DNA from 2 places in the Rhodococcus aetherivorans genome. Region 1 is predicted to be linked to the other one. Evidence: predicted binding sites of a transcription regulator. Region 1 holds the regulator's gene; the other holds the start of a gene.
The links. The regulator LexA, encoded in region 1, represses DNA repair genes until DNA is damaged. The targets are predictions, from matches to a motif close to CGAACANNTGTTCG.
Positions count from the first base shown of each region.

Region 2: a site for LexA is predicted at 910-923, ahead of OCS65_RS18570 (HNH endonuclease signature motif containing protein). Genes of this name have one in related genera too.

Region 1 is NZ_CP106982.1:3,749,159-3,766,912, forward strand. It holds gene OCS65_RS16895 (aminotransferase family protein) at 1-1,208, opposite strand, end outside; gene hrpA (ATP-dependent RNA helicase HrpA) at 1,277-5,197, shown strand; gene nrdR (transcriptional regulator NrdR) at 5,240-5,713, opposite strand; gene OCS65_RS16910 (LysM peptidoglycan-binding domain-containing protein) at 5,906-6,553, opposite strand; gene lexA (transcriptional repressor LexA) at 6,805-7,518, shown strand; gene OCS65_RS16920 (acyl-CoA dehydrogenase family protein) at 7,612-8,754, opposite strand; gene OCS65_RS16925 (uracil-xanthine permease family protein) at 8,835-10,145, opposite strand; gene ptsP (phosphoenolpyruvate--protein phosphotransferase) at 10,219-11,904, opposite strand; gene OCS65_RS16935 (DeoR/GlpR family DNA-binding transcription regulator) at 12,044-12,811, shown strand; gene OCS65_RS16940 (1-phosphofructokinase family hexose kinase) at 12,808-13,830, shown strand; gene OCS65_RS16945 (PTS fructose transporter subunit IIABC) at 13,840-15,885, shown strand; gene OCS65_RS16950 (HPr family phosphocarrier protein) at 15,924-16,181, shown strand; gene OCS65_RS16955 (hypothetical protein) at 16,184-17,215, opposite strand; gene hflX (GTPase HflX) at 17,215-17,754, opposite strand, start outside.
Region 2 is NZ_CP106982.1:4,114,216-4,118,597, forward strand. It holds gene OCS65_RS18565 (type I polyketide synthase) at 1-531, opposite strand, end outside; gene OCS65_RS18570 (HNH endonuclease signature motif containing protein) at 938-1,420, shown strand; tRNA gene OCS65_RS18575 (tRNA-Leu) at 1,468-1,552, shown strand; gene OCS65_RS18580 (hypothetical protein) at 1,621-2,040, shown strand; gene OCS65_RS18585 (DUF3817 domain-containing protein) at 2,037-2,423, shown strand; gene rdgB (RdgB/HAM1 family non-canonical purine NTP pyrophosphatase) at 2,528-3,136, opposite strand; gene rph (ribonuclease PH) at 3,147-3,935, opposite strand; gene OCS65_RS18600 (cyclic nucleotide-degrading phosphodiesterase) at 3,949-4,382, opposite strand, start outside.

The DNA.
Region 1 (17,754 bases):
ATCACGAACGACGGCGAGATCTGCAGCGCACCCTGTCCCGCCGCCCGGCTCGAAACCCCGTGCCGCCGAAGCGCCTTCACGAACTCCAGCGCCTCACCCGGGTCGGCGAGCTGCACTGCGGCGACGGCGCCGAGACCACTGCGGACCTCCGCGACGCGCGGGTGCTCGGCCAGCGGGGACAGCTTCTCGTGCAGGGTCCGCTCCAACCGCGCCGACTCGTCGAGCAGGTTCTCGCGCTCGATGATGTCCAGGTTCGCCAGGGCAGCCGCGGCGGCACCGGCGTGCCCGCCGTAGGTGTAGCCGTGCCGCCACCACACCCCGCCGGCAAAGAACGGCTCGGCCACCTTCGGCGCCACGAACACCGCGCCCATCGGCACGTACCCCGAGGTGAGGCCCTTCGCCGTGGTGATCAGGTCGGGTTCGAGTCCGAACCGGCCAGAGGCGAACCACGACCCGCCGATGCGGCCGAAGCCGGTGACCACCTCGTCGACCACGAAGAGCACGTCGTGCTCGCGGCAGATGTCGCGGACCTCGGCGAGATAGCCCTCCGGCGGCAGGTACACCCCACCCGCGCCGATGATCGGCTCACAGAAGAACGCCGCGATCCGGTCCGCGCCGACCCGCTCGATGAGGGCGAGCAACGACTTCGCGTCGTCCCAGGCCACCTTCGCGGCGTCGTCCCACAGGTTCCCGTACCCCTCGGCGTTGACGGGGATCCCGGCGAGCGACGTGCCTCCGACGTGCATGCCGTGGTAAGCCTTCTCGCGACTGACGACGAGGGTCTTCTCCGGCCGGCCCATCTCCTGCCAGTAGCGGCGCGTCAGCTTGGCCGCGGTGTCGATCGAATCGGAACCGCCCGAGGTGAAGAAGATCTTGCTGCCGGGAACGGGAGCGATCGTCGCGAGCCGCTCGGCCAGCTCGACGGTCGGCTCCGCGGCGAGGTCACCGAAGTTGGAGTAGTGCGCCACCTTCGCCAGCTGCGCCGCCACCGCGTCACCGATCTCGGAGCGGCCGTGGCCGACGTTCGCGAACCACAGGCCGGCGGTCGCGTCGAGATAGCGGGTGCCGGCGGAATCCCAGATGTAGGCGCCCTCTCCGCGCGCGACGACGAACGCACCGTCCCGCTCGACGACACCCATGTCTGCGAACCCGTGCCACAACGCGCCCACGATCTGCTCCTGTTCCACGAACGGCGATGAAATTGCCATCCTATGCGGCGACGGTCCGCGGGTGCCGCGCGGCGACGGTCCGCGCTTCGCTAGGCTGTTGATTCAGCATGTCCACCTCACCCGAGACCCCGCGCTCCCCCGCCCCGCCCGGGGCGACCCGTCGCGACCTGAAGGCAGGCCTCACCGAGGTATCGCTGCGCGATGAGCACCGCATCCGCCGGCGGCTCGACCGCGCCCGCGGACCCGAGGCGCTGGCGAAGATCGCCGACGAGATCGAGCAGGCGCGGTTGCGGCTCGCGGCGCGGGCGGCCGGCGTGCCGACGGTCACCTACCCCGACAACCTCCCGGTCTCGCAGCGCAGGGACGACATCGCCGCCGCGATCCGCGACCACCAGGTGGTGATCGTCGCCGGCGAGACCGGCTCCGGCAAGACCACGCAGATCCCGAAGATCTGCCTCGAACTCGGCCGCGGCGTCCGCGGCCTGATCGGGCACACGCAGCCGCGCCGCATCGCGGCCCGGGCGGTCGCCGAGCGCATCGCCGAGGAACTCGACTCCGAACTCGGCGACACCGTCGGCTACACCGTCCGGTTCACCGACCGGGTGTCGGACTCGACGCTGATCAAGCTGATGACCGACGGCATCCTCCTCGCCGAGATCCAGCGCGATCGGCTGCTGCGCCGTTACGACACCCTCGTCATCGACGAGGCCCACGAACGCAGCCTCAACATCGACTTCATCCTCGGCTACCTCAAGGAACTGCTGCCCCGGCGGCCGGACCTGAAGGTGATCATCACCTCGGCGACCATCGACCCGGAACGGTTCGCGAACCACTTCGCAGCGGCCGACGGCACGCCCGCGCCCATCGTCGAGGTCTCCGGCCGCACCTATCCGGTCGAGATCCGGTACCGTCCCCTGACGGTCGAGGTGGGCGACGCGCTCGTCGACCGCGACCCGGTGGATGCCGTCTGTGAGGCGGTCGAGGAACTCTGCGCCGAGGGAGACGGGGACATCCTCGTGTTCCTCTCCGGTGAACGCGAGATCCGCGACACCGCCGACGCGCTGCGCGACCGCAAGCTACGGGGCACCGAGATCCTGCCGCTGTACGCGCGGCTGTCCGCCGCCGAGCAGCACCGGGTGTTCACCCCACACACCGGCCGGCGAGTGGTGCTGTCCACCAACGTCGCCGAAACCTCGCTCACCGTGCCCGGTATCCGCTACGTCGTCGACCCCGGCACCGCGCGGATCTCCCGCTACTCGGTGCGCACCAAGGTCCAGCGACTGCCCATCGAGGAGATCTCGCAGGCCTCCGCCCGGCAGCGGTCCGGCCGCTGCGGCCGCGTCGCCGACGGCATCTGTATCCGGCTGTACTCCGAGGAGGACTTCGAGGCCCGCCCCGAGTTCACCGAACCGGAGATCCTGCGCACCAACCTCGCCTCGGTCGTGCTGCAGATGACGGCGCTCGGGCTCGGCGACCTCGCCTCGTTCCCATTCGTCGAGGCCCCCGACCCGCGGGCCGTCCGCGACGGTGTCGCGCTGCTCGAGGAACTCGGTGCGCTCGAACCGCCGTCGAAGGACGAACCACCGAAACTGACCGGCACCGGACGCGAACTCGCGCTGTTGCCGGTCGATCCGCGCATGGCGCGGATGATCGTGGAGGGTCACCGCAACGGGTGCCTGCGCGAGGTCCTGATCATCGTTGCGGCGCTGTCGATCCAGGACGTGCGCGAACGGCCGGCCGAGTTCCAGCAGGCGGCGGACGAGAAGCACGCCCGGTTCGCCGTCGAGGGCTCGGACTTCCTTGCGTACCTGAAGCTGTGGGACTACCTGAAGGAGCAGCGGAAGGAACTGTCGTCCAGCCGGTTCCGCAAGATGTGCCGCGACGAGTTCCTGCACTGGCTGCGGATCCGGGAATGGCAGGATCTGCAGGGCCAGCTGCGCCAGATCACCCTCAACCTCGGGTGGGAGACGCGGCATCAGGACGTCGGCCACGACGCGATCCACCAGTCGCTGCTGGCCGGGCTGCTCTCGCACGTCGGCGTGCGTGAGGGCGAGAAGCGGGACTTCCTCGGCGCGCGCGGGACCCGGTTCGCGATCTTCCCCGGCTCGTCGCTGTCCAGGAAGCCGCCGCGCTGGGTGATGGCCGCCGAGCTGGTCGAGACGTCGCGGCTGTGGGCTCGGGTCACCGCGCGGATCGAACCCGAATGGGCCGAGAAGCTCGCCCCGCACCTGGTCAAGCGCACCTACTCCGAACCGCACTGGTCCACCAGGCGCGAGGCCGCCATGGCCTACGAGCGGGTCACGCTCTACGGCATTCCCCTGGTCGCGCAACGGCCCGTGCAGTACGGCCCGATCGACCGCGAGGCCTCACGCGAGCTGTTCATCCGGCATGCCCTCGTCCAAGGCGAATGGCGGACGCGCCACAGGTTCTTCCACGCCAACCGTGAGTTGCTCGAGGACGTGGAGGCGCTCGAGCACCGGGCCCGCAGGCGCGACATCCTCGTCGACGACGAGACCCTGTTCGAGTTCTACGACCAGCGCGTCGGACCGGAGGTCGTCTCGGCGCGGCACTTCGACGCGTGGTGGAAGAAGAAGCGGCAGAAGAATCCCGACCTGTTGACCTTCACCCCGGAAACGGTGGTCAACCAGGAGGCGCCCACCGTCCTCGGCGGCGACTACCCCGACGCGTGGCGGCAGGGCGATCTGCAGTTCCCCCTCACCTACCAGTTCGAGCCCGGCACCGAGGAGGACGGCGTCACCGTCCGCATTCCCGTCGCGCTGCTGGCCGGGGTCCGGCCGGTCGGCTTCGACTGGTCGGTACCCGGTATGCGGGTCGAGCTGGTCACCGCCCTGATCAAGACGCTTCCCAAGCATCTTCGCCGCCAAGTCGTTCCGGCACCGGACTTCGCTGCGGCAGCCCTCGCGTCCGTGCAGCCGCGCTCCGAGCCGCTCGTCAACGCGATGGCGCGGGAGCTGTCGCGGCTCGGCGCGGCGCGGATCGAGCCGAGCGACTTCGACCCGACCGCCCTGCCGGACCACCTGCGGATGACGTTCGCGGCCGTCGACGAACGCGGCGCCGTACTCGCGCGCAGCAAGAGCCTGACCGCGCTGCGCAGGCAGCTGGCGAACCGTGTCGAGGCCGAGGTCTCCCGGGCGGCGTCGAGCACCGAGCGCGCGCCGGCACTGGTATGGACAGCCGAGACGCTCGGCACCCTCGAGCCCACGGTCACACGCACCGTCGCCGGCCAGCAGGTGACCGGATATCCGACGCTGGTCGCCGAGGATGGTGGCGTGGCCGTGCGGGTGCTCAGCACCCCGCACGCGCAGCAGGCCGCGATGCGCACCGGGCTGCGGGCTCTGCTGCTCGAGGCGGTCCCGATGCAGGCGCGCGCCGCGACGTCGGGCCTGAGCAACGGCGAACGGCTGGCGCTCGGCCGCAATCCGGACGGCTCGTTCGAGGATCTGCTCGAGGACTGCCGGGCGTGCGCCGTGGACGAGCTGATCGCCCGGCACGGCAAGCCGGTGCGCACACCGGACGAGTTCACCGCGCTGGCGAAGGTGGTGCGGGCCCAGTTGCCGGGCCGGGTGGCGGCGCTGCTGAAGCTCGTCGTCCCCGCCCTGGCCAGGGCACACGAGGTGGAGGTGCTGCTCGAACGGGTGCGCGGCGAGGCCGCCGAGGACGTGCGTGAACAGCTGACCTCGCTGCTGTTCCGGGGTTTCGTCGCCGAACTCGGCAGTGCCCGGCTGGCCGACCTGCCCCGCTACCTGGCGGCGGCGGCACACCGGCTCGAATCGCTGCCGGCGAGCGCGCTTCGCGACCGGCAGGGCATGGACGTGCTGGACCGGGTCTACGCCGAGTACGACCGACTGCTCGCCCGGCTGCCGGAGGAGCGGGCCACGGCTGCCGACGTGGTGGAGGTCTCGTGGATGATCGAGGAGTTGCGGGTCAGCCTGTTCGCGCAGCACCTCGGCACCCGCGGGCCGATCTCGGAGACGCGAATCCTCAAGGCCGTCGCGGCGATTCGCTGATCCGGCGACGAGGATCCCGGCGCGCGCCGAACGGCGCGGCGCTCAGTCCGGGGACTCGGTCTCGCGTCGGTGCTGGTGCTCGCGCAGTTCCTTGATCTCGCGCTCGAAATCCTCTGCGGAGCTGAAGGACCGGTAGACGGAGGCGAATCGCAGATACGCCACCTCGTCCAGGTCCCGCAGCGGGCCGAGGATGGCCAGACCGACCTCGTTGCTCGGAATCTCCGGGGAACCCTTGGCCCGCACCGCGTCCTCGACCTGCTGGGCGAGGAGGTTGAGGGCGTCGTTGTCGACGTCGCGGCCCTGACAGGCACGGGCCACCCCGCGCACCACCTTCTCCCGGCTGAACGGTTCGGTGACGCCGCTGCGCTTGACGACCGACAGCACCGCCGTCTCGACGGTGGTGAAACGCCTGCCGCACTGGGGGCATGCCCTTCGGCGACGGATCGCGGCCCCCTCGTCGGCTTCGCGGGAATCGACGACGCGGGAATCGGGGTGCCGGCAATACGGGCAGTACATGTCGATTCCTTCGTCGTAGCCGTGCTGGCCGCGACGTCGGCGTCGAACCGATGCCGTCCTCCCGAGACCGGACTCACCGGCAGGCGAATCGCTCTCGGCGCGACCACACGAGGTGGTGTGACTGACAAGAGTCGACAATACCTGCATACCCGGATCGTCGGCCGGATCCGGTACCCGCCCGTCCATGCCGGTTCACCGCGGCGCGGAGGCCGGAACGAGCAGGGTCTGGCCGTCCCGCAGACGGCCGTCCGACATGGCATTGAGTTCGAGGATCCGCTCGATCGCCTCGGGGCGGGGCAAACCCGGAGTCACCCGCGCCGCGACGTCGCCGAGCGACTCCCCCGCCTGCACGACGGTGACGTCGGTACGTGCGGCCCCGGCCGCAACCTGGCTGGTGCGCAGGTGGGCAATCCCGAGCAGTCCCGCGGTCGCGACCGCGGTCAGCAGGGCCGTCGCCAGTACGGTGCGCAGGCCGGGCTGCGCGGTCCCGGCGGGCCGGTGCGGGACGCGCGAGACCCGGACCGGAGCGCGCCGGTAGTCCACCACCCCCGGATCCGGGCGGACCGGCAGCCGCCGGTCCGGCGCCTCGTGCGGCCGCCGGGCGAGGTGCGTCGCCGCGGAGCGTCGTGCCCGGCCCTCGCCGTCCCGTCCGGTGTCGTACTGCCCTGGGTCCTCGAACTGCCCTGTGTCCTCGAACTGCCCGGTGTCGTTGCACGGCCCTGTGTCGCACTGCCCGGTGTCGTCGTAGTGTCCCGTGTCGTACTGCCCGGTGTCGTCGCACTGGCCTGGGTGGTGCCGGGTGTCGTTCCATTCGGTGCGGCGAACTGCTGATGTCCTCATCGAGGCCTCCGTGTCGCTCGTCCGCGGGACGGGGCCCGCGGCGGAACTTCGGTCACCGCTCGATCGACGGCGAGAGTAATTCGATCACCTGTTCGAAAGAACGTGTGTTCGATGTGTACCACGCCGCTCCGACAAAGTCAGCACTACCGGCCGAAAATCTCGAACAGATGTTTGATAACCGGCCATCGGAGAGCTAGATTCGATCCATCACATCCAGCACATCCGACACACGACGCACGGAGGTCACGATCATGACGGACGGCCATCCCCGGGCCGGGCGGAGCCGGACGACCACCGCCGATCCGGCCGCCGGCCTGACCGAACGCCAGCGCCGCGTCCTCGAGGTGATCCGCGAATCGGTCACCGAACGGGGCTACCCTCCGAGCATCCGCGAGATCGGCGACGCGGTGGGCCTCAACTCCACCTCGTCGGTGGCGCACCAGTTGCGCACCCTCGAACGCAAGGGCTTCCTCCGGCGCGATCCGAACCGCCCCCGGGCAGTGGACGTGCGCGGCCTCGACGATCCGCAGCCTGCGGCCCCGCAGGCGCAGCCGGCGGAGGGGGTCGACACCGCCGCCGAGTCCGCCACGCCGGCCGCCATGGTTCCCGTGCTGGGCAGGATCGCGGCGGGCGGTCCGATCCTGGCGGAGGAGTCCGTCGAGGACGTGTTCCCGCTCCCGAGAGAACTGGTGGGGCAGGGTTCGCTGTTCCTGCTCAAGGTGGTCGGCGAATCGATGGTCGATGCGGCCATCTGCGACGGTGACTGGGTGGTGGTGCGCCAGCAGAACGTCGCGGACAACGGCGATATCGTCGCCGCGATGCTCGACGGCGAAGCGACCGTGAAGACGTTCAAGCGCGTGAAGAAGGACGTGTGGCTGATGCCGCACAACCCGATGTTCGAACCGATTCCGGGCAACGACGCCGTCATCCTGGGCAAGGTCGTCACCGTGATCCGCAAGCTCTGACCTCGCTCCTCCCCGCGAACGCGCGCGGGCGGCGCCGCGGATCGCGGCGCCGCCCGTGCTCGTTCCGGGCCGGGACCGGTGCCCCGGGGCCGGTCAGAGATTCAGGCCGCGGCCGATGATGTCCTTCATGATCTCGTTGGTGCCGCCGTAGATCTTCTGCACGCGGGCGTCGAGATACGCCTTCGCGACCGGGTATTCGCGCATGTAGCCGTAACCGCCGTGCAACTGCAGGCACCGGTCGATCAGCTCGACCTGCTTGTCGGTGGTCCAGTACTTGGCCATCGCCGCCTCCTGCACGCTCAGGGTTCCGGCGTTGAGCTGCTCGATGCACCTGTCGACGAACACGCGCGCGAGGGTGGTCTCGGTGGCCAGCTCCGCCAGCTCGAACCGGGTGTTCTGGAAGCTGCCGATCGACTTGCCGAACGCCTTGCGGTCGCGGCAGTACTGCATCGTGTCCTCGAGCACGGCCTCCATCGCCGCCGCCGCCACCACGGCGATCGACAGGCGCTCCTGCGGCAGGTTCTGCATCAGGTAGATGAAGCCCAGGCCCTCCTCACCGAGGAGGTTGGCGGCGGGCACCCGCACGTCGGTGAAGTGCAGCTCGGCGGTGTCCTGCGCCGCGAGGCCGATCTTGTCGAGATTGCGGCCGCGCTCGAAGCCGGCCATCCCGCGCTCGACGACGAGGAGCGAGAAGCCCTGCGCCCCCTTGTCCGGGTCGGTGCAGGCGACGACGATCACCAGGTCCGCGTTGATGCCGTTGGTGATGAAGGTCTTGGAACCGTTGAGGATCCACTCGTCGCCGTCCCGCACCGCGCGGGTCTTGATGCCCTGCAGGTCGCTGCCCGTGCCGGGCTCGGTCATCGCGATCGCGGTGATGATCTCGCCGGAACAGAATCCCGGCAGCCAGCGCCGCTTCTGCTCCTCGTTCGCCAGCTTCAGCAGGTACGGCGCCACGACGTCGTTGTGCAGCATGAAACCGATGCCGCTGAAACCTCCGCGCGTGGTCTCCTCGGTGACGATCGTGTTGTAGCGGAAGTCCTCGACACCGCCGCCGCCGTACTCCTCGGGCACGGCCATGCCCAGGAAGCCCTGCGCGCCTGCCTTCTTCCAGACCTCACGGTCGACGATCTTGTCCTGCTCCCACTGCTCGTGGAAGGGAGCCACCTCCTGCTCGAGGAACTTCCGGTACGACTCGCGGAAAAGTTCGTGCTCGGGCTCGAAGAGGGTGCGTTCCATGTGCGCTCCTGTATCCGATGACGTACGTCACGCTCACGGTAGACATCGGAGGACGGGTCTGACGCTGACAGGAACGAGCGTTATTTGTGACCGGACACGCCGGGCGGCCGGCGGCGCAGGTCCGCCGATCGCCGCAGGAGCGGGTAGGCGATCAGGATGCCGATCGAGCCCCACGCGATGCCACCGAGTTCGACGGAACCCACAGTGAGGGTGAGGTCGCCGATCCCGGCCACGAGCGCGGCGGCGGCCACCGTGAGGTTGACCGGATCGGTGAAGTCGACCTTCGCCTCCATCCAGATCCGCACGCCGAGGATGCCGATCAAGCCGTACAGGACCAGGGTGGCGCCGCCGAGCACGCCGTCCGGGACGGTGAAGACGAGGGCACCGAACTTCGGGGAGAAGGCGAGGACCACGGCCGTCGCGGCGGCCACCCAGTACGCCGCGGTCGAGTACACCCGCGTCGCGGCCATCACGCCGATGTTCTCGGCGTAGGTGGTGGTGCCCGAGCCGCCACCGATCCCGGCGAGCGTCGTGGCCAGGCCGTCGGCGAGCAGCGCGTCGCCGGCGACGTCGTCGAGATTGCGGCCGGTCATGGCCGCCACGGCCTTGACGTGGCCGACGTTCTCGGCGACGAGAACCACCACGACGGGCAGGGCGATCAGCACCACGGACAGCTCGAACGCGGGGGCGCGCAGTTCGGGCAGGCCGAACCACGCGGCGTCGCGCAGGGCCGCGACGCGTTCCTCGGCGAGGCCGCCGGAGACGGCGGCGAAGAGCCAGCCGACGATCACGCCGACGAGAATGCCGAGGCGGCCGACGAGGCCGGGGCCGAGCACCGTGACGAGCAGGATCGCGGCCAGCGTGATCGCCGCGACGAGCGGCTGGGCCTCGAAGGATCCGACCGCGACCGGCGCGAGGTTCAGGCCGATGAGGGCGACGATCGCGCCGGTCACGACGGGCGGCATCAGCGCGTCGACGACGCGGGACCCCAGCGCCTTGACGACGAGACCGACGAGCGCGAGGGCGACTCCTACGGCGACGATGCCGCCGAGCTGGGCGGCGGGGCCCTCGCCGGCCGAGGCCGCCAGCGGCGCGATGAACGCGAACGACGAGCCGAGATAGCTGGGCACCCGGCCGCGGGTGATCAGCAGGAACAGGGCGGTGCCGACACCGGAGAAGAGCAGCGTCGTGGTGACCGGGAAGCCTGTGATCGTCGGCACGAGCAGCGTGGCGCCGAACATCGCGATCACGTGCTGCATGCCGATGCCCACGGTGCGGGGCCAGGACAGTCGTTCGTCCGGGGCGACGACCTCGCCGTCGGCAACGCGACGTCCGTCGCCGTGCAGGGTCCAGCCGAACCCGGCCGTCCGCGTCCTCAGTTGTTCGTTCACAACGGGGAATGGTAGGCGCCGGCCGGCTCCAGGAGCAGGTCGCGGGGGTCGCTCCCGACGCGGATCACCTCGGTCAGGCGAGCACGCGGGCCGCCGCCTCGCGCGCCTCGCCGGGGTCGACGGTGCGGAGCACTTCGTCCGCGGCCTCGCGGCACCGGTCGAGGGTGACCGTGGCCAGGCGGGAGCCGACGCCGGCGACGGCTGCTGCCGCACAGGACAACGAGGTGACCCCCATGCCGGTCAGGACACAGCCGAGCAACGGGTCGGCTGCCGCCTCCCCGCACACCCCGACCCGCTTGCCGGCCGCGCGCCCGGCGGCGGCGGTGCGGGCGACCAGGGCCAGCACGGCCGGCTGCCACGGGTCGGTGAGGGCCGCGAGGTGCGGCGACATGCGGTCCGCGGCCATCGTGTACTGCGCGAGGTCGTTGGTGCCGATCGACAGGAAGTCGACGTGTTCGAGGAGGCGTTCGGCGAGCAGCGCGGCAGCCGGCACCTCCACCATCACCCCCGGCACGAGGTCGCGGGCGCGGACGGCGGCGGCGAAGTGCGCGGCCTCCGCGACGGTCGCGATCATCGGCGCCATCACCCACGGCGCGGCGCCTGTGCGGGCGGCCGCGGCGGCGACGGCGTCGAGCTGCCGGTCGAGCAGTCCTTCGGTGGCGGTCGCGATCCGGATGCCGCGCAACCCGAGTGCGGGGTTGTGCTCGTCGGGGTGGTTGACGAAGCGCAGCGGCTTGTCGGAGCCCGCGTCGAGGGTCCGCAGGACGACCTTCCGGCCGGCGAAGGCGGTGAAGACCTCCGCGTAGATCACGGCCTGTTCCTCGACGGTCGGCTCGGTTTCCCGGTCCAGGAAGCACAGCTCGGTCCGGAACAGGCCGACCCCCTCGGCCGGGGTCTCGCGGGCGGCACGGGCACCGGCGCCGTCCTGCACGTTCGCGAGGATCTCGACACGATGACCGTCCGCGGTGGTGCCGGGGCCGGCCCAGGACGCGATGCGCGCACGCTCGCTGCGGTCGGTTGCGACCGCAGCGGCCGCGCCTTCGGGGTCGGGGTCGAGACGGATCTCACCGGCGGCCCCGTCGAGGAGGACGCGGGTGCCGGCGGGAACGGTGTCCAGGTCGGCCGCCGCGACCACGCAGGGGATGCCGAGCTGCCGGGCGATGATCGCGGTGTGGCTGGTGGGCCCGCCGAGGGTGGTGGCGAGCCCGATCACGCGGGTCGGATCGAGGCCGGCGGTGTCGGCGGGGGCGAGGTCCTCCGCGAAGAGAATCGACGGTTCCTCGGGCAGGTCGAGACCGGGTTCGGGGTGGCCGCTGAGCTCGGCGAGCACGCGGTCGCGGATGTCGAGGAGGTCGGTGACGCGCTCGGCCATCAGCCCGCCGAGCTTGGTGAACATGTCGGCGAACTGGTCGGTGGCGCCGACGGCGGCCTCGACCGCGCCGGCTCCGCTGCGGATCTTCGCGGCGACGGCGCCGAGCCAGCCGCGGTCCTCGGCGAGCTGGGCGTTGGCGAGCAGGACCTCGGCGGCGGCGCCTGAGGCCTGGCCGGCGCGGCTGCGCAGCCGGTCCGCGACGGTGGTGGCGGCCGCCCGGAAACGCTCCGCCTCGGCGTCGCGCGCGGTGTCCGGGATGCTCTCGAACGTGGCGGGTATCTGCGGCCGCGGCGCGGGGCGCACGACTGGGCCGTAGGCAACCCCGGGCACGACGGGCGTGCCCCGAACGATCGACATCTCCGCCGCTGCGGGAATCACCTTCTCCATGTCTCCTCCTCGCCGCCCGGTGTGTCGGGATGGGCCTCCGGGGTAATTCTGTGATCGAGATTACTCCGAACCATTGACATGTCAACACATACGGGCGTAAAACAACATAAATCAACATTTCGGCGGTGAGGAGCCCGGCGTGTACGCAGAGGAACGGCAGCAGGCGATCGCCGAGCTGATCGGCCGACGGGGACGGATGTCCGTCGCCGATCTGGCCACCCGTTTCCGCGTCACCACCGAGACCGTCCGCCGGGACCTCGCCCTGCTCGAGCGGCTCGGCCATGTGCGCCGGGTGCACGGCGGCGCGATCCCCACCGCAGCGCTCACGGTGACCGAACCCGCGCTGAGCGAGCGCGAGCACACCCATGCCGCACAGAAAGACCGGATCGCCGCCGCGGCGGCCCGGTACCTTCCCCCCGCCGGCGGCAGTGTGGTGTTCGACGCCGGCACCACCACCGGCCGGCTGGTGGCGGCGCTGCCCGCCGACGTGGACCTCGAGGTGGTCACCAACTCGGTTCCGATCGCCGCGCGGCTCGCCGGCCTCGGATCGGTGCGCCTGCACATGCTCGGCGGCCGGGTCCGCGGGATCACGCAGGCCAGCGTGGGCGAGGACGCGCTGCGATTCCTCCGGGCTCTGCACGTCGACGTCGCCTTCATCGGCACCAACGCGCTCAGCGTCGGCCACGGCCTGTCCACTCCCGACCCGGACGAGGCCGCCGTCAAGCGCGCGATGGTCCGATGCGCCGACCGGGTGGTCGTCCTCGCCGACTCCTCCAAGATCGGCCGACAGCACCTGATCAGCTTCGCCCCCGTCGACGCCGTGGACGTGCTCGTCACGGACACCGAGATCGACGACACCGACTGCAAAGAGCTCACCGACAACGGAATCGAGGTGGTGACGGCATGATCGTCACGCTGACCGCCAACCCCAGCCTGGACCGGACGGTCGCACTGACGGGCCCGCTCGTCCGCGGCGCGGTGCACCGCGCCGCCGCCACCCGCGTGGACCCGGGCGGCAAGGGCGTCAACGTCGCCCGCGTGCTCCGCGCGGCCGGCCGGCCGGTCCTGGCCGTCCTGCCGGGAAACACCGGCGACCCGTTGCTCGCCGCGCTCGACGACCACGGCATCGGCTACCGCGCCGTTCCGACCGGGGGCTTCGCGCGCAGCAACATCACCGTCGCCGAGCCCGACGGCACCACCACCAAGCTCAACGAGCCCGGCCCGGCGTATACCGAAGGGACACTCGATGCGCTGCGCCGGACCGTCGTCGATGCCGCCGCCGACGCCCGCTGGGTGGTGATGTCCGGATCGCTGCCGCCCGGCGTGCCCGCCGACTGGTACGCCGATCTCGTCCGCTCCGTCCGCGCGGCCGCCGTCGACGGGTCCGTCGCGTGCCGCATCGCGGTGGACACCTCCGAGTCTCCCCTGCTGTCGCTCGCGGCCCGGTTCCCCGACGCCGCCCCCGACCTGCTCAAACCGAACTCGGACGAGCTCGCCCAGCTCACCGGCGCGGACGCCGCCGCCCTGGAATCCGCGGCGGCGGCCGGCGACACCGGACCCGTCGTCGCCGCCGGACGCCGGCTCGTCGAGCGCGGCGTCGGGGCGGTGCTGGCCACGCTCGGCGCGGCCGGCGCGGTGCTGATCACCGCCGAGGGTGCCTGGCACGCGGTGCCCGGACCCGTGACCGCGCGCAGCACCGTCGGCGCCGGCGACTCCTCCCTCGCCGGCTATCTCGTCGCGGAGCTGGCCGGGCTCGGCCCCGCCGAGCGCCTCCGCCACGCCGTCGCGTACGGCTCGGCGGCCGTGGCACTTCCCGGCACCACGCTTCCCGGACCCGACGACGTCGACACCGGCGCCGTCGAGGTCGCTCCGCTCCGCCCCGTTCCCCTGGACACCCCGTCCCCGGCCCTCCCTCACCACCAGTAAGGACACGCCATGCCAGACATCGCTTCCGGCGCCACCTCCGGGCCCGCGATCATCGACGACGGCCTGATCGCGCTCGACGCAGACCTCGGCGCCGACAAGGAGTCGGTCATCGCCGCGCTGGCCTCGCGGCTGGCCGCCGCCGGCCGCGCCACCGACGCGGCGGCACTGACCGCCGCCGCCCTGGACCGGGAGGCCAAGTCGGCCACCGGCCTGCCCGGTGGGATCGCCATCCCGCACTGCCGCGCCGACGCCGTCGCCACCGCGTCGCTCGGCTTCGCGCGACTGTCCCCCAAGGTGGACTTCGGGGCCCCCGACGGACCCGCCGACCTCGTGTTCCTCATCGCCGCCCCGGAGGGGGCCGGAGCCGAGCACATGAAGCTGCTCTCGTCGCTCGCCCGGGCACTCGTGCGGCCGGACTTCGTCGGGTCACTGCGCGACGCGGCCACACCCGCGGACGTGATCGCGCTGGTCGAGGGGGTTCTGCCGAAACCGGCCCCGGCCACCACCGCGGCCCCGGCCGCCGAGTCCGCGCCGGCCACCCCGGCGCCCGAACCCACCCCGGCCGCCGAGCGCACCATCGTCGCTGTCACCGCCTGCCCGACGGGAATCGCCCACACCTACATGGCCGCCGATGCCCTCAAGGCCGCGGGCGAACGCGCCGGAGTCACGGTGCGGGTCGAGACCCAGGGTTCGAGCGGAAGCACCCCCCTGCCGGCGTCCGTGATCGCCGGCGCCGACGCCGTCATCTTCGCCACCGACGTCGGCGTGAAGAACCGCGAACGGTTCGCCGGCAAACCGGTGGTCGCCTCGGGCGTCAAGCGGGCGATCAACGAGCCCGACGTGATGGTCGCCGAGGCGATGCGCGCGGCGAAGGACCCGTCCGCGGGCACCGTCGACGCGGCCGCCGTGGCTGCGGCCGCCGACGAACCCTCGGCGGGCGAGGTCGGCTGGGGCACCCGGCTGCGTCAGATCCTGCTGACCGGCGTGAGCTACATGATCCCGTTCGTCGCCGCGGGCGGCCTGCTCATCGCCCTCGGATTCCTGCTCGGCGGGTACGAGATCACCGAGCCCGCCGCCGACATCGTGGTCGGCAACTCGCTGACCGACCTCCCGGACGGCGGCCTGACCACCTATCTCGGCGCGGTTCTGTTCCAGCTCGGCTCGCTGGCGTTCTCCTTCCTGGTGCCCGCCCTGGCGGGCTTCATCGCCTTCGCGATCGCGGACCGGCCCGGCCTGGCGCCCGGCTTCACCGCCGGCGCGGTGGCCGTGTTCGTCGGGGCCGGCTTCATCGGTGGCCTCGTCGGCGGCCTCATCGCAGGCTTCGCAGCGCTGTGGGTGGGTCGCATCCCGGTCCCGGTGTGGGCCCGCGGGCTGATGCCGGTGGTGATCATCCCGCTGTTCGCCACCCTCATCGTCGGCGCCCTCATGTTCCTCGTCCTCGGTAAGCCCCTCGCCGCGATCACCACGGGCCTGACGAACTGGCTCAACGGCCTGTCCGGGAGTTCGGTCGTCATCCTCGGCGTGATCCTCGGCCTGATGATGTGCTTCGACCTCGGCGGCCCGGTCAACAAGGCCGCCTACGCCTTCGCCGTCGCCGGGCTCGACGTCTCGAACAACGCCTCGCTGCAGATCATGGCGGCCGTGATGGCCGCCGGCATGGTGCCGCCGCTGGCGATGGCACTGTCGTCGACGCTGCGGCCGGGCATCTACAGCACCGCCGAACGCGAGAACGGCAAGGCCGCATGGCTGCTCGGTGCCTCGTTCATCTCCGAGGGAGCGATCCCGTTCGCGGCGGCGGACCCGCTGCGGGTGATCCCGTCGATGATGGCCGGCGGCGCCGTCACCGGCGCGATCGTGATGGCCACCGGGACGACCCTCAGCGCCCCGCACGGCGGCATCTTCGTGTTCTTCGCCATCGGCAACCTGCTGTGGTTCCTGGTCGCCCTCGCCGCCGGCACCGTCGTGGGTGCGCTGTGCGTGACCCTCGCCAAGGAGGTGCACCGGCCCGCCCACCTGCGCAGCAGCGACACCGCGGCCCAGCCCGCCGTCGCCTGATCGGATCCGACGACCGTCCCTACCCCGAAGGAGTTCCCATGCCCAGCACCACCGTCACCGTCGGCTCGTCCATCGGCCTGCATGCCCGGCCGGCCGGCATCATCGCCGAAGCCGTGGTCGCCTCCGGAGTCCCGGTGACCCTGGCCGTGGACGGCGGCGAACCCGTCGACGCGGGCTCGGCGCTGCTCATCATGACGCTCGGCGCCACCCAGGGCACCGAGGTCACCGTGACCAGCGACGACACCGACGTGCTCGCCCGGGTCGCCGAGCTGGTGGCCGCCGACCTCGACGCCTGACGTCAGCCCCGGCGGCGGCGCGCGGCCCGTCGCCACAGCCCGCCTGCGGCGGCTGCGATCACCACGATGCCCGCGGCGATCGCCGCGGGCATCGCCCCGTCCGGGGTCTGCGCCGGCTCCTCCGCAGGCGTGGGCCGGAACAGGCCCACCACGTCGCGCCACACCCGCACTCCCGGCAGGGCGCCGTCGGCGGATTCGGAAGCGGTCAGCAGGTCCCCGCTCGCGGTGAAGGCCACCGCCTCGCCCTGGGGTTCGTGGGGCACCGGCACCCGCAGGGCCGGGCCCGCCGCGAGCGCCGCCGCGACGTCGCCGTCGGGGGCGTGGAAGAGGTAGACATCGGTGTACGTGCGCACTGCGGCGACGGTGCCGTTGGCGCTGACCGCGCCACCGGTGACCAGCGCGGAGGAGGCCCCGCCGACGGGTCCGCCGGGGGTGTCCGTGGGGCCGAGGGTCAGGGATCCGACGCGTTCGAGCGGGACCGGCCCCGGGTCGGGCAGGTCGTCCACGCTCCGCCCGCCCGCCGGCCGGTAGATCCCGGCACTGCCGAACAGCGGCTTGGAGACGATCAGCGGCACCCCGTCGCGCGGGACGAGCAGCGTCTCCGCGTCGCGTGGGCCGTCGGGATAGGTGAGCCGGTGCAGGCTGCCCGCGCCGGTCTGCGGGTCGACCGAGATCAGCGCGACGGTGTCGCGCGCGGCGCGATTGTCGCCGACGTCGCCGAGCCACAGCCGGCCGTCCGGACCGGCGGCGAGGTCCTCCACGTCGTACGGGTCGACGGGCGGCGGGATGCGGCGCACCACCGCGCAGTCGGCCCCGAGCTCGAACACCGCCTCGTCGGCCCCGGCGTCCGGCACCGCGAACACGCGATCACCGGAGGCGACGAGGCCCGACAGCTCCGCGAGGGCGGGATCGGTGGGGGTGCACAGCACGCCACCGTCGACCTCGGCGATCGGGACCGTGGAGGTCTGCGCCGCGGCGGCCGGCGCCGACACGACGGCCGCCGAGGCCACCAGGCCGACGAGGGCCCCGCGCACTAGGCGGCGTACTCGACCAGGGCCGACGCGAGCGCCTGCGGCACGCGGGCATGCACGCGCGTACCGTCCACCTCGTGCGCGGAGTTCAGGACCTGCCCGTCCGAGTGGATCCGCGCGAGCAGGTCGCCCCGCGTGTACGGCAGCAGCACCTTCACCTCGACGTCCGGGTGCTCGAGCAGCGCGGCGAGGTGCTCGCGCAGTTCGTCGAGTCCCTCGCCGCTGCGCGCCGAGACGAACACCGCGTCGGGCAGCAGGGCGCGCAGCTCGGTGAGGGTCAGCGGGTCGGCGGCGTCGACCTTGTTCACCACGATCAGCTCGGGCGGCGGCGGAGCGTCGGACTCGCGCAGCACGTCGGTGATCACCTCGCGCACGGCCTTGATCTGGTCCGTCGGCAACGGATCGGACCCGTCCACCACGTGCAGCAGCAGGTCCGCGTCCGTGACCTCCTCGAGGGTGGAGCGGAACGCCTCGACGAGCTGGGTCGGCAGGTGCCGCACGAAGCCGACGGTGTCGGTGAGCACGTACTCCCGTCCGTCCGG
Region 2 (4,382 bases), 360 kb from region 1:
GGCCTCGGTGGCCGCGACGGCCAGCACGCCCTGCGAGTGGCCGATCACGGCGGCCGGGGCCTGGGCGGTCACGTCGAGGCCCTGGTTCGCCAGCGCGCGCAGCGCGGCCACCTGGGTCAGGAACACGCCGGGCAGCGAGACCGCGGCGGAAGTCAGCGTGGACTCGGAGGGGCCGGAGACGGGCGTCTCGTCCTCGTCGGCGACCTCCTGCTCGAGCATCCAGGCGATGGGGTCGAAGCCGCTCGGGCGCACGACGACGAGGTCGTGTGCGACGGGCGCGAGCAGCGCGGTGGCCTCGTTGACCAGTTCGGTCAGGACCGGCTCGAGCCCGTTGTCGCGGCTGAGTTCTTCGAGGGAGCTGAGCCAGGGAGCGCCCTGACCACCGAAGGCGAGTGCGTAGGGCTCCCCGGCGAGGAGCTTGTCGACCAGCGCGCCCTTACGGGAAGCGGGGGCGTTGCCCCGGTCACTGGCGCGTCGTGATGCCTTCGAGTTCCGTCCGTTGTCGGCTGGTGTGGTCTCGTCGATCGTCACGCGTGTAGTTCCTCTCCTGAACACCGCAAGGGCGTGGTCTCGTGGCCGCCCGCGCCGCCGTTGGCGTTCTGATGGGCTCTGATCTGCTCGTTCGGGCTACCCAAGAGTGACACAAAATCATGAGGGGTTCCTCATGTTTTGTTCCGCGCGGGTTACCTCCCCCGAAGGGGCACGTGAGATCACTCACAGGAGGTCGGAGAAGTGACCGGTTGGTAGGGAGAGTCCGCGCAGGCTGCGCGGCTACATGGACGTCCATCAACCTGAGGAATCCCTCAGGTTTATCGTTACACAATCGTTACCATCTTGACTGACCGCGAAACGCGTGCATGAGGGCACTTTCGGCAATTTGTCGGCGCCGTCCGATACAGTCCCGCGCATCGAACATACATTCGATCCAGGGGGGATGATGGGACGGTCGACGAAGTACACACGGGAAGTCCTCGAGGATGCGGTCCGAAACTCGACGAGCGTTGCGGGGGTCATGCGCTACTTGGGCCTGGTGCCGAGCGGGGGTTCGCACCATCACCTCAGTCGCCGGATCAAACGGCTGGGCATCGACACGTCGCACTTCACCGGATCGGCGCACACCAAGGGCAGTCATGCCCTGAACCGTCTCGCATGGAGGGAGGTGCTTGTCTGCAAACCGACCGGCGCTCCCCGACAGAGACCGAATCTGCTTCGCCGCGCCCTCATCGAGTCCGGTCGTCCCTACAAGTGCGAGGGGTGTGGCATCGGCACTGAATGGTGCGACTACCCGATAACGCTCCATGTCGACCACATCGATGGGAATCCGAATGATTCCCGTCCGGAGAACATCCGCTTCCTGTGCCCCAACTGCCACAGCCAAACCCCGACCTGGGCCGCGAGAAAACGCTTTGGCGCCCGATAGGTCGAGCGAGGAAGGACGGATGTAGTCGCGTATGGTGACGCTGGTAAGCGCGAGTGGCGGAACAGGCAGACGCGCGGCGCTTAGAACGCCGTGTCTTCGGACGTGGGGGTTCAAGTCCCCCCTCGCGCACCACGTGACCTCGCCCACGGCCCCCGACCGCTCTTGGCAGGTCGAGGGGCCGCTCGGGTACTTTTGATGACGTGTCCGAGAACCGTCCGCCGCGTCGCCTTGCCCTCGTCGTACTGGTGGCGGTCGCCGCGGCCGGCTGTCTCGGTCTGGGTTTCTGGCAATGGACACGGTTCGAGGCCGTGGGCGGCACGTTCCAGAACCTCGGCTACGCCCTGCAGTGGCCCGCCTTCGCCTTCTTCTGCGTCTACGCCTACCGCCGGTTCGTGAAACTCGAGACCGAGGACGCCGAGAGCCAGGCCACGGGTGCACCGCGCGCGTCGGAACCGAAGGAACCCACCGAGATCCCCGAGGATCTCCTCCCCCAGCGGCCCCGCACTGGGCTCGATCCGAACGCGGCCGTCGATCCGGACGACCCGGAGGCTCGGCAGATGCTGGAGTACAACGATTACCTCGCGCAGCTTGCGCGCAGGTCCGATAGGAGCGCTCAGTGAGCACGACCCCCGAGCAGGCACCCGACCAGACGAGCGGTTCGACCGCGCCGCAGTCCCGTCCGGAGGCCGACCGGAAGAAGATTGCCTCGGCCCTGACGCGGTACCGCGCGCTCGCCTGGATCACCGGCGTGTGGCTGCTCGTGCTCACCGGCGAGATGGTCGCGAAGTACATCCTGAAGGTCGAGAACGTCCCCGGCTGGATCGCCGTGGTCCACGGCTGGGTCTACGCGGTGTATCTGGTGCTCACGCTCGACCTGGCGATCAAGGTGCGCTGGCCCGCGGGCCGCACGATCGGCACCCTCCTCGCCGGCACGATCCCGTTCCTGTCGTTCTTCGTCGAGCACCAGCGCACGAAGCAGGTCAAGGCCGACTTCGGCGTCTGACCGGCCGGCCGATCGGCGCGCGAAACAGCAAGCCGCCCACGCGATTGCGTGGGCGGCTTCTTGTTTCGCGTGGGAGCGCAGGCTTCGCGCCGCGGCGGCGGGCGTCAGCGGGCGAGCGCTGCGAGATCGGGCACCAATCGTGCCAGTGCGCGCCCGCGGTGCGACGAGGCGTCCTTCTCCTCGGCGCTGAGCTCGGCGGCGGTGCGCTCCTCCCCCTCGGGCCGGAACACCGGGTCGTAGCCGAAACCGTTGGCGCCGCGCGGGCTGTGGACGATGGCGCCGCGCCACTCACCGCGCACGACGTGCACCGCGATCTCGCCGTCGTCACCGGGAACGGCGAGGGCACAGGCAGAGACGAATGCCGCGCCGCGGCGCTCGTCGGGAACGTCCTGCAGCTGCCCGAGCAGCAGTTCGGTGTTGGCGTGGTCGTTGCCGTGCCGCCCCGACCACCGGGCGGAGAGCACCCCGGGCATCGCATTGAGGGCATCGACCTCGAGTCCGGAATCATCTGCGACGCACGGCATTCCGGTCGCCGCCGCGCCGTCGCGCGCCTTGGCGGCCGCGTTCTCCTCGAACGTCGCGCCGGTCTCGGGCGCCTCGTCGTAGGGCGGCACGGCGTCGAGTCCGACGAGGTCGATCCCCTCGATCCCGGCGGCGTCGAGGACGCGCCGCAGTTCGCGCAACTTCTTCGCGTTCCGGCTCGCCACGAGCACCTGCACCCTGTCAGACACCGAACTTCTTCCTGGTCCGCTCGGGGGTCACGGGCTGCGGCAGCGTGCCCGGGTAGGGGGCGTCGAGCGCCTGCTTCTGGATCTCGCACAGTTCGGCGATGCCGGCGAGCGCGGAGTCGAGCATCTTGTCGAGGGTGGACCGGGCGAACGTCGCACCTTCGCCGGTCCCCTGGACCTCGACGAGGGTGCCGGTGTCGGTGGCGATGACGTTCATGTCGACCTCGGCGCGCACGTCCTCCTCGTAGGGCAGGTCGAGGCGGACGCGGCCGTCGACGACTCCGACGCTCACGGCCGCGATGGCGCACGAGATCGGCTGCGGGTCGGTGAGCCGGCCCGCCGCGCTCAGCCACGCGACGGCGTCGACGAGGGCCACGTAGGCGCCGGTGATGGCGGCGGTGCGGGTGCCGCCGTCGGCCTGCAGGACGTCGCAGTCGATGGCGATGGTGTTCTCGCCGATGGCGGCGAGGTCGATGCAGGCGCGCAGGGCGCGGCCGACAAGGCGGCTGATCTCCTGGGTGCGGCCGCCGAGCTTGCCCTTGACGGATTCGCGTCCGCTGCGGGTGTGGGTGGCGGCGGGGAGCATCGCGTATTCGGCGGTGAGCCAGCCGAGACCGGAGCCCTTGCGCCAGCGCGGCACGCCCTCTTCGACGCTGGCGGTGCACATGACGCGGGTCTGGCCGAATTCAACGAGCACCGAGCCCGCGGGGTGGTTGGTGAATCCTCGGGTGATCCGGATGGGGCGGAGTTCGTCGTCCGCTCTGCCGTCTTCTCGTGTGGTCACCCGGACGAGCCTATTAGATGGGGTAGACGTCCCCGGCGGACACCGCGTGGACGGGCCCGGAGTACTGCTCCTTGGCTTCGGCGATGACGTCCTCGCGCGAGGTCCACGGCGGGATGTGGGTGAGCAGCAACTCGCCCACCTCGGCGCGAGCGGCGAGCATGCCGGCCTCGGCGCCGGAGAGGTGGATGCCGTCGGGGCGGTCGTCGGGTGCGTGGGTCCACGAGGCCTCGGACAGCAGGACGTCGGCGCCGCGCGCGAGCTCGACGACCTCGTCGCACATGCCGGTGTCGCCGGTGTAGACAACGGTGCGCCCGGAGTCGCTGGTGATGCGGAATCCGTAGGCCTCGGGCGGGTGGTTGACCCGGCCGGGGTGGATGGTGAGCGCGCCGAAGCGGAAGGCTTCGCCGTCGGCGAGGGGGCGCACGTCGAGGGTGTCGCTGACGTCGT